2 regions of the Selenomonas sp. oral taxon 149 str. 67H29BP genome follow, and region 1 is predicted to be linked to the other one. Evidence: riboswitches for the same ligand, from Rfam matches in the RefSeq annotation. Region 1 holds a riboswitch; the other holds the start of a gene.
What was found. A riboswitch is a leader RNA that binds a small molecule or an ion and turns the genes downstream of it on or off. The one in region 1 is predicted to bind cobalamin.
Positions count from the first base shown of each region.

Region 1 (7,301 bases):
CCGTCGTCATAAGAAGATTTTGAAGCTTGCCAAGGGCTATCGCGGCTCGCGCAGCAAGCAGTTCAAGAAGGCAAACGAGACCGTCATGAAGGCGCTTTACTATGCGCGCCGTGACCGTCGTGCAAAGAAGGGCACGTTCCGTCGTCTCTGGATCGCACGCATCAATGCAGCAGTGCGTGCGAACGGCATCTCGTACAGCCGCTTTATCGCGGGTCTGACGAATGCAGGGGTCGAGGTCAACCGCAAGATGCTTGCTGATCTCGCCATTGCCGATGCAGCGGCATTCACGCAGCTTGTGAACGTCGCAAAGGAAAATCAGTAAGATGGGAGCAGCCTGATGAGTCATCGGATTCATCAGGCTCTTTTTATACGATGAAAAAGATCGAGACAATCACGAGTGCGGAGAACCCACTCATCCGCCGCCTCTCCGTGCTGGTACGAAGTTCGCGCCGCGCCGCCAAGGAAAATGTATTCTTGGTGGAGGGACTGCGCCTTGCCGAGATGGCAGCGCGCTCAGACGGACAGATCCTACACGCCGTATTGACGGAGCGTGCCTTGGCAGCGGAGCGAGCTGCCATACTGGCAGAGCAGCTGCATCTGCGCGGCGTGCCGGTTAACTGTGTCCCGCCGCGGCTCTTTGCCGCCTGCGCGGAGACGGACGCGCCGCAGGGAATCCTGCTGCTGATGCAGCGTCCCCCCCGCAGATCATTGACCGATCTCGTACACGCGGCGGAGAAAGTACCGTTTTATCTGGCTCTTGATCGTGTGCAGGATCCCGGCAACGTCGGCATGATTCTGCGCACGGCAGATGCAGCGGGCGCAGCGGGCGTGATACTCCTGCGCGGCTGTGCGGATGTATACAGCAGCAAGGTCGTCCGTGCAACGATGGGCTCTCTGTTTTACGTTCCCTTTATCAGCGGCGTCGATGATGAGGAACTCCTGCGTTTCGCACAGGAGCAAAGCCTATATCTCTATGCGGCTGCGTGCGACGCCGATGCTGTGACGCATTTTGCAGCGGATCTGTGCCGCCCCACGATTGTCGTCCTCGGCAACGAGGCAAACGGTGTATCGGAGCGCCTCTTGGGCGCGTGTCAGCACCTCTACGTCCCAATGTGTGGGCAGGCGGAGTCGCTCAACGTCGCCTCGGCCGCCACAGCGATCCTCTATGAGTCGATGCGTCAGCGCAGCTACGCAGGGATATAATAGATATAGTTTTATCACATAGAACTATAAAAAGATTCTTTTATATTATTGACAAAATAAACTAATTTGTAATATCATAAGAGTGAAAAAATTCATATTGTAAGGAAACAGGTGTCGAAAGACTTAATAAGGAATTCGGTATAAGCCGAAGCGGTCCCGCCACTGTAAGAGGAGCCCCGTCATCGTATGCCACTGGAAGAAATTCTGGGAAGGTTTGACAGGGTGAGGAATCTGAGCCAGGAGAATTGCCTGCTTTAACATCACCGTCGATTCGGACGTTGTTCGGAATCGGTACCTGCGAGCGATGGGAAGGGGATCATCTCTGCTTCTTTGTGAAGCAGAGTATCTTCGGCAGGTTTGTTCTGCCGCCTTTTTGAAATGATATGACCGCCTTCGTTCAGAAGGCGGTATTTTTTTGAAAGGAGAGTCCAGTATGTTCTATACTATTGACTGAATATAATGACGGGATTATTTATTTTGGTAATTCTACAGAAATGAGGATAATCTATGTTGTCTCGACGGAAACAAAGACGGCTTGTGTTGGGCGTTATGGGTATGCTGTTGTCTGGTGCGCTGCATCATCCGATGATTGCCGCAGCAAGAGGTACCGCAACTGATACTGGCGGGGAAGAAGAACAGGCATCTGCCATGGTTCAGATGGAGCCGACATCATCGAGTCCTCCGTTGAAATATAGCACTTCTGATATCACCGTCGAGGCGAAGCGTCCCACATGGGAAGATATTCTCTCCCCCGGCACCGTGACCATTATACGCCCAGAGGAGTTCAAGGGCGAACAAAAGACACTGCCTGACTTTCTCAAGATGGTTCCCGGCGTGCATGTACGCGAGGTGCAGGGCAAGGGGCAGTATACGACGGTCACCGTACGTGGCTCGACGGCAGCACAGGTCGGCGTATTCGTCGACGGCGTGCTGACGAACCTCGGCGGCGATGCGGCGGTCGATATCTCGACGATCCCCGTCAGCAATATCGAGCGCATCGAGGTCTACCGCGGCTACATCCCGGCTCGCTTTGCGGGCACCTTCATCGGCGGCATCATCAACGTCGTGACGAAGAAACCGACGGGCGCACATGGATCCGCCGAGATTGGACCGAGCTCCTTCGGCGGGAAAAAAGCCTCCGTTGAGATCACAGCCCCCCTAGGTGCTGGCAGCCTGCTTTTTGGCTACAATCACGAATCGCGTGATGGTGACTTCCCCTACCGCAGCTATGCGGCGGAGCAGTTCTATACAAATACCGACATTGGACGACAGATCGTTGCGACACGGACAGAACTCCAAGGCTACCTCGCTATGACACCAGCAGGGAAAGCCGCGTTTGATATCGCACATGGCGCCGGAGCATGGCAGCAGAATGTAGATGATTGCATCCAGTGGCTGGAGGACAATGGGGGCCGGTTGGTTACTGCTGCGGATGATCCGCACCGCCGGCGGCAATACAATGACTACAGCAATTCGGATCTGCTTGTCAAATGGCAGAATGACGATTGGATGATCAAGGGAACATACAAGACTGTCGATCGGCATCTGCCCGACAGTCTCTGGGTCGATTATCGAAGTTATTTCGATATGATTCAGCCGGGGCTTCTCGTTGATAAATACGATCTCTATAAATACGACAAGCGGCATCAAAAAATCAGTGCAAAGGAGCTGCTCGTACAGCGCCGCTATATAGGAAAGAACTATGAATGGGGCTGGATGGTCGACTACCTCACCCAGAGCAAGGACTACCGCGCCGAGAATATTCACGACGGTCTGCGATACATGATTAAGATTCCCATGCGGGAGTGGAGCCGCTATCGCTCGAAGAAATACAATGTACAGGTGGACGGTACCTATCAGCTCAGCAAGAACAATATGCTCGACTTCCAGATGAATTACTCTCACGAGCGCATGAATATTGACGGCGATGGGCTTAATGAGGTCATCGATGACGTGCAGGCGGGTATCGGCAATCTCTGGGCACAGATGCGCAACCAGTTCGATCAAAATATCTTTAACTTGCAGCTGCAGGATACAATTACGCTTGACAAGAAGCGTTCATGGCAGCTGACGCCTGCCATCCGCTACAATCGTTCACAGATTATAGGATACAGTCAGTTCGGTCGATTCAATCCACTCAAAACATATCGCTGGGTTCACCCGGAGGACAGTCAGGTGGATTCCAAGGTGACATGGCAGCTCGCATTAAAAAAAGAATTCAACAACCACTTTACGATGCGTATGACGGGCGGCACCTACTTCCGCCTGCTCAATATGTACGAAATCGCAGGTGACGGCGCAGGAATCATGCCGGCTCCAATGGATTACAAGGGGAGCGGCGCGAAATTTCCACAGCCCGAGTATGGCAAGCAGTTTGATCTCAGTGCCATTTGGGACGGCAAGTTCCTTGGGGCAGATAATCGAACGACGCTCACATATTTCTGGCGCGATACACAGCGCATGCTCTACCTCTACCGTGCAGGACTCAACTACAGCTCGTACTTCAACGATATGCGCGGGAAGGCGCACGGCATTGAGCTGCAGACGAATTTCCACTGGAAGAAATTCGATCTCGACCTCGAAGGCACGTACCTCAATATAGCGGCGCAGCGCAGGGACTCCTCCCCGGGCGTCCATTATGATTGGTTCGAGGTGCGCCCAACCTATCAACCGAAGTGGGAAGGCAATCTCCGACTGACCTATCGTCCGACGGAGAAGTGGCTCTTCTTCGGTGAGGGACACTATGTTTCGCAGTACTACACGCACTATGCCATCCCGCAGGTCAGGGATCCTGTGGAAAAGGAACTTGCCGGCAGGCCGAGAGCGGCGTTGAAAACAATCAACTTGGGATTCAAGTGGTCGCCGCGCAAGGATATGACGCTGTCGATTGGCTGCAATGACGTGTTCGATGCAGCGTCGAAGCTAAAGGTGCACAGCGTGCAGCGTTACTTAAGCGAACCCAGTTGGGTAAATATCGAGTATCCGCTGCAGGGACGCACTTACTATATGAGCTTCCGCTATGAGTTCTAAAGAATCACCGATAAAAGGAGGAGCATTATGAAATCGCATTTTGGTAAAGTGCAGCGTATGCGGCTTTCTGTTCTCATTATGGGCGGACTGCTCTGTGCTTCGACTGCAAGTGCGGCAAACCTCGTCTCGACCGTCCCATCGGACTACGGAAACAGCGAGATGGGGACCGTGACTGGTTCCCGAGTGACGACGCAGGTGGATGCCGATCCCCAGGTCGGCGTGCTGAAAAACCTCAACCGCGATCCCGCATCCTTTGGCTTCCATCAGAAAGGCAAGAGTATGGTCTTGCTGCGTCAATACACCTATAGCACGACGGAACTGGAAGGGACGAAACTCATCGATCCAAATTCTGCTGGTGCGGCGGCGAGCGTGGCGAGCGGAAAGACGGCAGATGTACCGAATATGCATGCGGCGGCAGGCAGCGATGAATATATTTATATGACCGGCTATGATCTCGGGCAGATCGGTGTCGTGCGCCAAAACGGCAAGCGATTGATGGAAAACAAAAGAGCTGTTGTCAACCTCAAGAATGACATCAAGCAGTACTGCGGCTACAACTTCACCGAGACGTTCAAAAACCTCGACGAAGATTCAAAGGGCGAGAAAGACAAAACCTACACGGGTGACCCTGCAAAAGCACAGGTGCACGGTGAGGCGCTGCTCGTCGAGGGGCGCAGGCTCTATGTGGCGGCGTCCGTCAATCCGCTTGGGGGCTATGATCCCTACGATGACGGCTTCCTGATGCAGTACGACATCCAGGACGACGGCACCCTGAAGTTCGGCAGCTATACGCGCATCAGCCGCAACATCGATCAGGGCAGACTCAATAAGTTCAACGACCATATCCTCATTTCCTGCATCGGCGGCTATCAGCACTATAACGGGACGGGCAATACCCACTATACGGCGCTCAACATCGCCAAGATCGATCAGAATACGGGGCGCATCCTGGGCACGGAGCAGCGCCGCGCTTCTATTCCAGAGCATGTCAAGGGAACCGGCGAGGATATGCGCGATCTGAAGATCCTGCCGAACGGCACTGCCTACGTCATGACGTACAATCTCAGCCCAAGCGGCAGCCAGATCAATGCGCATGTCTACCAGACGACCATGTCCAATCTGATGTCGGAACATCCCGACGATTGGACGGAGATTGCCGTTGCGCACGAACAGGAGGGATGGTTCGGCAAGCTCAACGCCGAATACTATACGAAGCGTCTCTGGCTGGAGCTTGGCGATACTCTGCAGGCCTATACGGACGGCGATGATGCGGCGAAACATATATGGCAGGCGAAGGATTTCTCCGAGAACAAGGCATTCAGCCGCTTCAACAAGATCACGATGATCGAGCCGGACTGGGTCTACGGCACGACGGCATCCGTCGTCATGACGCTGCCGCCGGAACTGGGCGGAACGACGACCGCAGCGACACGCAATGAGAATGCCGTCTGGAAAGACAATGCCGTATACACCGATACGGTCACGACGCGGCAGAGCTGGGACGGTGATACCGTTGTCAGCATCGGGCAGGATAAGCTCGGCGACAAGTCGACGAATGTGCTTGCGGCGATTTCTGCAGCCGGAGGTAAGCGCCTTAATATCAGCGCAAAGAAAAACCTCCTGCAGCTGCAGGTGGAAAACACGGTGGGAAATCCGACGGGAATCTATGCCAGGGGAACGGATCTCACGGTAAGTGCGGCAAAGGGCATCAATATCCTCACGCGAGGGCTTGACGGCGGCAATACCCTGACAAATGCCGTTCAGCTTGATGCGATGAAAAACAAGGCGGCGCAGCTTACCATCAACGGACCGCTCAGTATCTCGATGACAGGCGGCCTTGGCGGCAACGGCGTCGCGATCCAAAAGAGTGACCGTTTTGGAGAAAAATCTTATGAAGCGGGCACCACATCGGGGATCCGCATCAACGGCAATCTGAAGATCGCAGGTGAACAGACGGATCAGTGGGGTATTCCGCTCAATCGTGAGAATGTATTCTCGCGCTTCAACAATGCAGGCATTCTTACGCAGGTCGAAAAGAGCAATGTGACCGTAAACGGCGATGTGGATATGACCGTCTACGGCAACGGCGTGACGACGAATGCGAAGGACAGCAGCGTACGCATCGCAGGCGGCGGCTCCATCCAAGTGCCTGCCGCTATGAAGTACAGCTACTATGCGCTTGCCGCCTATCAGGGCGCGATTTCCATGAATATGGGCGATGACGGGACGAAACTCGGCAACGGCAAAAAAATAAATGAAATTGCTGATGTAAAGCTCGACGGCGACCTATTTGTGCTGCCCAAGGGCAGACTCGACGTCGCCCTCATGACAGACAAGTCCTACCTGCACGGCCTTGTGGATAACGGCGGTACGGCGAATCTCTATCTGCAGAACGGTGCAGCATGGCTGAATGAGGGGCGCAATGCGCGCTACTATCAGGACAACGAAGACATCGGCGCGGGCGCGCTCACTGATGTCGCAGGAAAGAAGATCTATGTCGGCAGAAGCCGTGTCACCAATTTCTATGGCGGGACGACAGAGGCCACACGCGGCATCATCTACCAAAAGGATTCGGATGCAATGACGCTTGATAATTACAGCGGCCATACAACAGCTGTTTATCGGCATGATGAAGCAACACCAACAGCCTTTAAGGGGGGTGATATTGTCATCGGCAAGGCTGTGGGAACTGAGAATGTTTTCACGCTCTTTACCGACGCAAACGGGGTGACAGCAGCCAATCAAGACACCGTATTGAATGCGCTTGCCAATAAGCTGACGTACAAGAATTTCGCCGACGGGAAACTCAAAGGCAAACTCGCGATCGGTGAGGGACTGACGGCCTCCTCCATCAATAAAAACATTACCTTTGCGACGGAACGCGGCAGCTACGTCAGTGGAGGTCCTACACCTCCGCCGCCAAGCACGGAACAGACAAAGACGGAGTTCACCTCGCAGCTTACACAGAAGGAAGTTGCCGAGTACAAGGCGGCCAATGTCGAGCCGTCGCCCGGCAATTACAAGTTCACGAAGGACACGACGATTCGCAGAAGCTCCTATGACGGCAT
Region 1 covers NZ_GL397087.1:652,731-660,031, reverse strand. Annotated here, with positions in the region: gene rplT (50S ribosomal protein L20) at 1-322, shown strand, start outside; gene HMPREF9166_RS03180 (RNA methyltransferase) at 373-1,203, shown strand; cobalamin riboswitch at 1,296-1,471, shown strand; gene HMPREF9166_RS03175 (TonB-dependent receptor) at 1,753-4,233, shown strand; gene HMPREF9166_RS03170 (autotransporter outer membrane beta-barrel domain-containing protein) at 4,261-7,301, shown strand, end outside.

Region 2 (7,301 bases), 230 kb from region 1:
GTATGTGACACGTCTTTCGGGCAGCTACGATGCAGATGTCTTTTTTCCTTCGCTGGATGGATTTTCCATGACAAGCAGCAGCACAGGGCAAGACTGCATATTTGAAGTTTACGAGAGAGTTTAGCATGGCAAAGGCAATTTTCCAAAATGATTGGCAGGAACTCCTTGCGGATGAGATGGCGCAGCCCTACTATCGTGAGCTGCGCGCATTCCTCATTGAGGAGTACCGTACACGGCGTGTGTACCCCGATATGTATTCGATCTTTAATGCACTGCACTACACAAGCTTTGCCGATACGAAGGTCGTCATTCTTGGTCAGGATCCCTACCATGGAGACGGACAGGCGCATGGGCTGTCATTTTCCGTGCAGGTCGGCGTTGATCCGCCGCCGTCGCTGCTGAATATCTACAAGGAGATGCAGGACGATCTCGGAATCGTCCCGCCCGATCACGGCTGTCTCATCCCGTGGGCGCGGCAGGGCGTGCTCCTCCTCAACACCCTTCTTACCGTGCGCGCTCATGCGGCGGCATCACACGCGGGACGCGGGTGGGAGCGGTTCACTGATACCATCATTCGCCTCCTCGGGGCACGTGAGAAACCGCTCGCCTTCATCCTCTGGGGCAGTCCTGCACGGAAGAAACGCAGCCTGATCACGAATCCGCGCCATCTCATCGTCGAGTCGCCGCATCCGAGCCCCCTCTCAGCGCACCGCGGCTTCTTCGGCAGTCATCCATTCTCGCGTGTCAACGACTTCCTCACGCGTGTGGGGGAGACGCCCATCGACTGGCAGCTCCCTCCGGCAAGTGAGATCAAGCCGTAATCTTTGATTCTTGCTGAAAGGAGATTATCATGAATGCATTACTATTGCGCGGTATCTGTGCCCTCGGCCTGCTCAGCTGCATCGGCGGCTGCGGTGCACCCGCATCGTCGTCGAGTGAGATGCCGCGTGAGATCGTGCAGGAGAACCAAGCTGCCGCAGGACAGAAGGAGATCTATCTCGCCGGCGGCTGCTTCTGGGGGACGGAACTCTACCTCAGTCTGGTGCCGGGCGTTGTCTCTGCAGAGTGCGGCTATGCAAACGGTATGAGTGCCCATCCTTCCTATGCGGAGGTATGCAGCGGCAGCGGGCATGCGGAGGCGGTTCACGTTATCTATGATCCGCACATCATTTCGCTCGATCAGCTTCTTACCGCATTTTACGACTCCATCGACCCGACGGCAGTCGATCGGCAGGGCAACGACGTCGGGCGGCAGTATCGTTCGGGCATTTACTATGTGAAGGCAGACGGCGGCAAGGATGCATCGATCATCCGTGCGTCGTTGGACGCACTGCAGAATCGTCTCGGTCAGAAGACGGCTGTCGAGATGGGACCGATCGTGAACTTTTATCGTGCAGAAGACGATCATCAGGAGTATCTCGAGAAGCATCCCAACGGTTACTGCCATATCTCCCCTGCGCTCATCGCTGCGATGCGTGAGAAACGTGCGGAAGCCGAACCGATGGGGGAGAAGAAAAACGTGCGTCATGATGAAAAGCCGACAAAGGCTGAACTCAGAGAACGTCTCACGGATCTGCAGTACGCCGTTACCCAGGAGAAGGCGACAGAGCCGCCCTTCCGCAACGAATACGATCACGAGTTCCGTGCGGGTATCTACTGTGACATCACGACGGGCGAGCCGCTTTTTGTCTCCACGGATAAATATGACTCGGGCTGCGGCTGGCCGGCGTTCTCACGTCCGATCGATGCGGCGCTGATTGCAGAGCAGGAAGATCGCTCGCACGGCATGGTGCGTACCGAGGTCACGGCAGCAGCGAGCGGCGCGCATCTCGGGCATGTATTTGACGATGGCCCCGCCGCAACGGGTGGGCTGCGCTACTGCATCAACAGTGCGTCCCTGCGGTTCATCCCGAAGGAGGACATGGAGGAGGAGGGCTATGGGGACTATCTCTATTTGCTGGAAAAATAGACTCGGAAAAATCCCAGCGTATTGAGATGATTTGTAAAATATCCCTTTGTCGTATTGACAAGCAATTCTTCCAATGTTACTATAAATGCGTTTTATGAAAACTTTATATGAAGTGGATCAGGTATCGGCGCGAACTGCCAGGTCGTTTGACAGTTTGCAGAGATATAATAGAGAATCCGGTAAGGAAACGTATTTTCCCATCAAGCCGGAGCGGTCACGCCACTGTATCAGTGAGCAACCCTGCATGGGGACATTGTCTCCGCCACTGAGGGATTTCCCTCGGGAAGGCGCAGGTGCGCGAGGAACTGGAGCCAGGAGAACTGCCTGATTGACAATCGCCGTTTGACCTGCGAGTGATAGGGATGGGGATTCCAGTGTGTCTGCGGATACAGCGTGATCCTTTGTTGTGTAAAAACCCCTTCTGTGTATGCAGGAGGGGTCTTTTGATGTGCATCTTCTCGTTTTGCGTGCAGGTTCATCGATGCAGGATGAAGAAAGGTGACGAAGAATGAAGCATGCAAAGAAACTGCAATACGCATATACCCATGCCTTCTAAGTGGCTGCTCTATGCACTCTTTGTCGCGGGCTGCCTTCTTCTCCTTGCAGGATGTGGGAACGGGGCGCGAGGAGGGGGCGATGGAGAGGTATTCTATCGCGGAACGGATGATACCGGGGCGGAGGTCGTTGTCACGGAAAGACCGCATCGGATCGTGTCACTGGGACGAGGGATGGATGAGATTCTCCTTGGGATCGCTCCGCCAGAGCAGATCGCGGGGCTCACCTCCACGGTGGATGATCCGGGAATATCCTGCATGACGGAAGAGGCACGCGCCGTATCCGTCAAACTCAAGGACAGAAGTCCGGAGCGCGTTGCGGCACTGGATCCAGATCTTGTCCTTGCGATTGACGGCATACCGAAGGAGCTGGTGGACAGCCTGCGCGATTTGGGGATTCCCGTCTTTGTCTCACGTACGCCGAATAACCTCGAGGACATCTTTGCGCGCATTGAGACGGTTGGACGCCTGATTGGACAGGAGGAAAATGCCGCCGCACGCATCGCCGAAAAACGTGCCCTTCTCGCTGATGTGGAGCGGCGCGTTGGAGACATCCCGGAGGAGGAGCGCCCCATCGTCGTTGCATTTGCGTTCAGCGGTGTGTTTGGACGCAAGGATGGGCTCTTTGACGATATGTGCCGCCGTGCCTCCCTGCGCAATGGTGTGGCGATGGCGGGGCTGACGGCGACGACTGCGGTCTCGATGGAGCAGGTGGTGGCACTCAACCCCGACGTATTCCTACTGCCGACGTGGAGTACAGAGGGGAAAACGACGGAGGAATTTCGCGAAAAACTCTGCAGAGACCCCTTGTTTATCCATGTGAAGGCCGTGCAGGAAAATCACCTCTATGTGGTTCCGGATCGGTATCGTTACAATACTTCACAGAATGCGGCAGATGCTGTCTACGCATTGGCACGCGCTGTCTATCCGGAGCGCTTTGCCGATGAAAAGTAAGGGCATCGGGGCAGTACCACTGCGCATGCTCGTCATGAGCCTTACCGGAAGTTGTAACCTTGCGTGTCGCTACTGCTATGCCGCAGCGCAGGACAGACGCACGATGACATGGGAGACGGCGCGGCGTGCCATCGACCTTGCGGCGACGGGCAAAATGCCCTTTATCCTGCAGTTCTCGGGGGGAGAACCCCTCCTTGCACTGCCGCTGCTGCGTCAGATGGCAGACTACGTGCGCAGCAAGCGTATCCCGGCACGCATGGATTTGCAGACCAACGGAACATTGCTGACCGAGGAGACGGCGACTTTTCTGCGTCGTGCGCGCATTGGGATCGGCGTCAGCCTTGACGGTAGACCTGCTGTGCACGATGCACTTCGCTGTTATCCTGACGGCAGAGGTACGGCAGCGGATGTTATCGCAGGGATTCGTCAGCTTGCGCAGTGCGGCATGGAGATCGGCCTGACCACAGTCGTCACAGCGGACAATGTTACAGAGCTTTCCGGTGTTGTCGAGATGGCATACTATCTCGGCAATGTGCGCCGTGTGGGCTTTGATCTCCTGCGGCCACAGGGGCGTGGCTCTGCCGTTCGCAGCGCACGGGCCGAGGACATGGCGCAGGCGATGGAAGCGGTTTTTGCGCTGAACCGCAAACTCGGGCGAATGATCGGCCACTCTATGGCGATTAGCCAGATGGAGCAGGCGGCGTGTCTTGCCCAGCGCACAGGCAGTGGATTTTCCCACTGTCATGCGATGAACGGGGCGGGGGTACACGTTGACGCGCTTGGAAATATCTACGCCTGTTCCTCCTTTGTCGGCGATGCGCACTTTCTGCTCGGCGATGTGGAACGTGGCATTGATGTGCAGCGCCAGAAAGAGGTGGCGCAGGAGATGCAGAATGCTATGGCGTTCTGCAGGACGTGTGTGGATTTTTCCGCCTGCGGCGGCGCGTGCTATGCACGCAGGGCTGAGCAGGGACATCCCGCCGCCTCCGATGCCGAATGTGCACTGAAGCGTGCGGCGATGAAGGAGTCGCTGAACGTAGCTGTACAATGCAATAAGAGGACAGGTCAATGAAACATAGAACAGTTTACCCGTTTACTGCAATCGTTGGGCAGAAAGAGATGAAGACGGCTCTTCTCCTCAGTATAGTCATGCCCTCTCTCGGCGGTGTGCTCATCAAGGGAGAGAAGGGAACGGCAAAATCCACTGCCGTACGCGCTGCCGCTGCGCTCCTGCCGGATCTGCACGCCGTGCGCGGCTGTGCCTGTCACTGTGATCCCGCACGCCCCGAGCTCTACTGTGATGCCTGTCAAGAGAGAAGCGCAGAGGGGAAACTGCCGCAGGAAGAAATTCCGATGTGCGTGGTGGAGCTGCCCGTCAGTGCGACGGAGGACCGCGTGGTCGGGACGCTCGACATGGAGACCGCGATCCAGCATGGACGCAAGGCGTTCGAGCCCGGCATTCTGGCGGCCGCGAACCGCAATATCCTCTATGTGGATGAGATCAACCTGCTTGAGGATCATATCGTCGATATCCTGCTCGACTCGGCTGCAATGGGCGTCAACACCGTTGAGCGCGAGGGGATTTCCTATGCGCATCCGGCACGCTTCGTTCTCATCGGTACGATGAATCCGGAGGAGGGGGATATCCGTCCGCAGCTTCTCGACCGTTTTGCGCTCTCAGTGACCGTTGCGGGGGAGCAGGATGCCGAAAGCCGCGTTGAGGTGATCCGTCGTCGGATTGCCTACGAGCGGGATGCAGATGCCTTTGCCGCGACATACGCGGCAGAGCAGGAGCAGCTGCGCACGCAGATTGTCGCAGCACGTCAGCGCGTTGCCAATGTGGCAGTGCCCGACGACATCCTTGGGCTGGCGGCGCAGGTCTCGTTGACGCTCGGCGTTGACGGGCATCGTGCCGATATTACCCTCATCAAGGCAGGGATTGCACACGCGGCACTTGCCGGACGAACTGCTGTCAACGCAGAGGACTTGCTGCGCGTCAGCCGACTTGTCCTCGCACACCGTATGCGCCGCCGTCCCTTCGAGGAAGGGGCGGTCGACTGGAGCGCGGTGGATGCGATCTTGGGAGCATCTGCGTAAACTGCATTTCGGAGGAAAGAGCTTGAACACCCCGCATTATCCACTGACTGCTGTGGTCGGGCAGGAGCACGCGAAACGCGCACTTGCGGCTGTACTGGTGAACCCGCTTGCCGGCGCCCTCCTGATCTCCGGTACGAGTGGAACGGCAAAATCCGTTCTTGTCCGTGCGGCAGCCCCCTTTACGGTGACGGGACGCATGGCGGAACTGCCGCTCGGTGCGTCGGAGGATATGATCTTCGGCACGATCGACATAGAGGCTGCCCTGCAGCAGGGAGAACGGCGTCTGCGGCATGGGCTTCTTCATCGTGCGCGTAATACCTTCCTCTATATGGACGAGGTGAATCTCCTGCGCGAGGACATTCTGTCCACGGTTCTGAAATGTGCCGAGGATCGATTCTTTCGCCTTGAGCGGGATGGGCTTTCATTTACCGAAGAAGTTTCCTATACGCCTGTCGGCACGATGGATCCCGCCGAGGGGACGCTCCGCCCCACCCTGCTGGATGCCTTCGGGCTTTTTGTGTCGATGGAGGATGTGACTGACCCTGCACAACGCAGGGAGATCGCCGCACGGGTACTCACCTTTGAGCGTGACCCGGCGGCGTTTCGTGCGTCCTATGCCGCACAGGAGGAGGATTTTGCAGCCTCGATTTGCCGTGCACGTGGCCTCCTGCCGCGCGTGGCAGTGCCGTCTGCTATTCTGCACTTTGCGGCCGCCTGCGTCCTGCGTGCGCACTGTGTCGGAAACCATGCGGAGATCTATCTCATCGAGGCAGCGCGTGCGCTTGCAGCACTCGCGGGCAGGGCATTCATTATGCCCGTGGATGTGGAGGAGGCGGCGGAGTTCGTACTCGTGCATCGGATGAACCGCTCGCAGGAGGAACAGCAGCCACCGCCTGACAACGCGAATGTGCCGGAGCAGGGCAATAGCGATGTACCGGATGACGCGCAGGATCCGCTTCCACCGCAGGATGAGACGGATGATGCACCGCCCTCGGAGGAGGATACTTCCAGCGGCGACGCGGAGGATTGCATTGCCGCCCCACTCGAAGGGATCATGGCGCGCCTCTCGCTTCTTTCCATGACGATGCGTGCACAGGGCGGAAAGAGCGGCAAGCGTGACATCCTCCAAACGCATACAGCAGACGGGCGCGGCCTGCGAACGGAGATGCCGCGTGCCGGCCGCCGCCCCGATCTCGCGCTCGCTGCGACGCTGCGTGCTGCCGCGCCCCATCAGCGTGTGCGTCAGGGTAGTCAGGCAGTTGTCATCCATCCCGAGGATGTGCGCGTCTGGGTACGGGCAAAACGCACGGCAGCGAACATTCTCTTCCTCGTTGATGCCAGCGGCTCGATGGGCGCACGTGAGCGTATGCGCATGGTGAAGGGCGCGATTCTTTCCCTCTTGCAGGAGGCGTATCAAAAGCGTGACTGCGTGGGGCTCATTGCCTTTCGACGCGATCGTGCAGAGACCCTCCTGCCGATGACGCGCAGCGTGGAACTGGCGGAAAAGCAGCTGCGTGAGCTCCCCACGGGCGGAAGAACCCCGCTTGCCGAGGGGCTTGCCCACGCAATGCAGATGCTGCATGAGCTGGAGCGCAGGGGCGGCGGAAAAAATGTTCTCGTACTGGTCACGGATGGTCGGGCGAACACCAAAGAGGGGGACGCGGGGGTGCAGCGCGCCCTGCAGGCGGCGGAGGAGGTTGCCGGGACACAGGCGCTCAGTCTTGTCC
Region 2 covers NZ_GL397087.1:881,009-888,309, reverse strand. Annotated here, with positions in the region: gene folK (2-amino-4-hydroxy-6-hydroxymethyldihydropteridine diphosphokinase) at 1-124, shown strand, start outside; gene HMPREF9166_RS04230 (uracil-DNA glycosylase) at 126-821, shown strand; gene msrB (peptide-methionine (R)-S-oxide reductase MsrB) at 851-1,969, shown strand; cobalamin riboswitch at 2,072-2,312, shown strand; gene HMPREF9166_RS04220 (ABC transporter substrate-binding protein) at 2,515-3,477, shown strand; gene HMPREF9166_RS04215 (radical SAM/SPASM domain-containing protein) at 3,467-4,549, shown strand; gene HMPREF9166_RS04210 (ATP-binding protein) at 4,546-5,574, shown strand; gene HMPREF9166_RS04205 (VWA domain-containing protein) at 5,597-7,301, shown strand, end outside.
Region 2: it holds a riboswitch for cobalamin, as region 1 does, so the genes downstream of both, HMPREF9166_RS04220 (ABC transporter substrate-binding protein) here and HMPREF9166_RS03175 (TonB-dependent receptor) in region 1, are expected to answer to the same signal.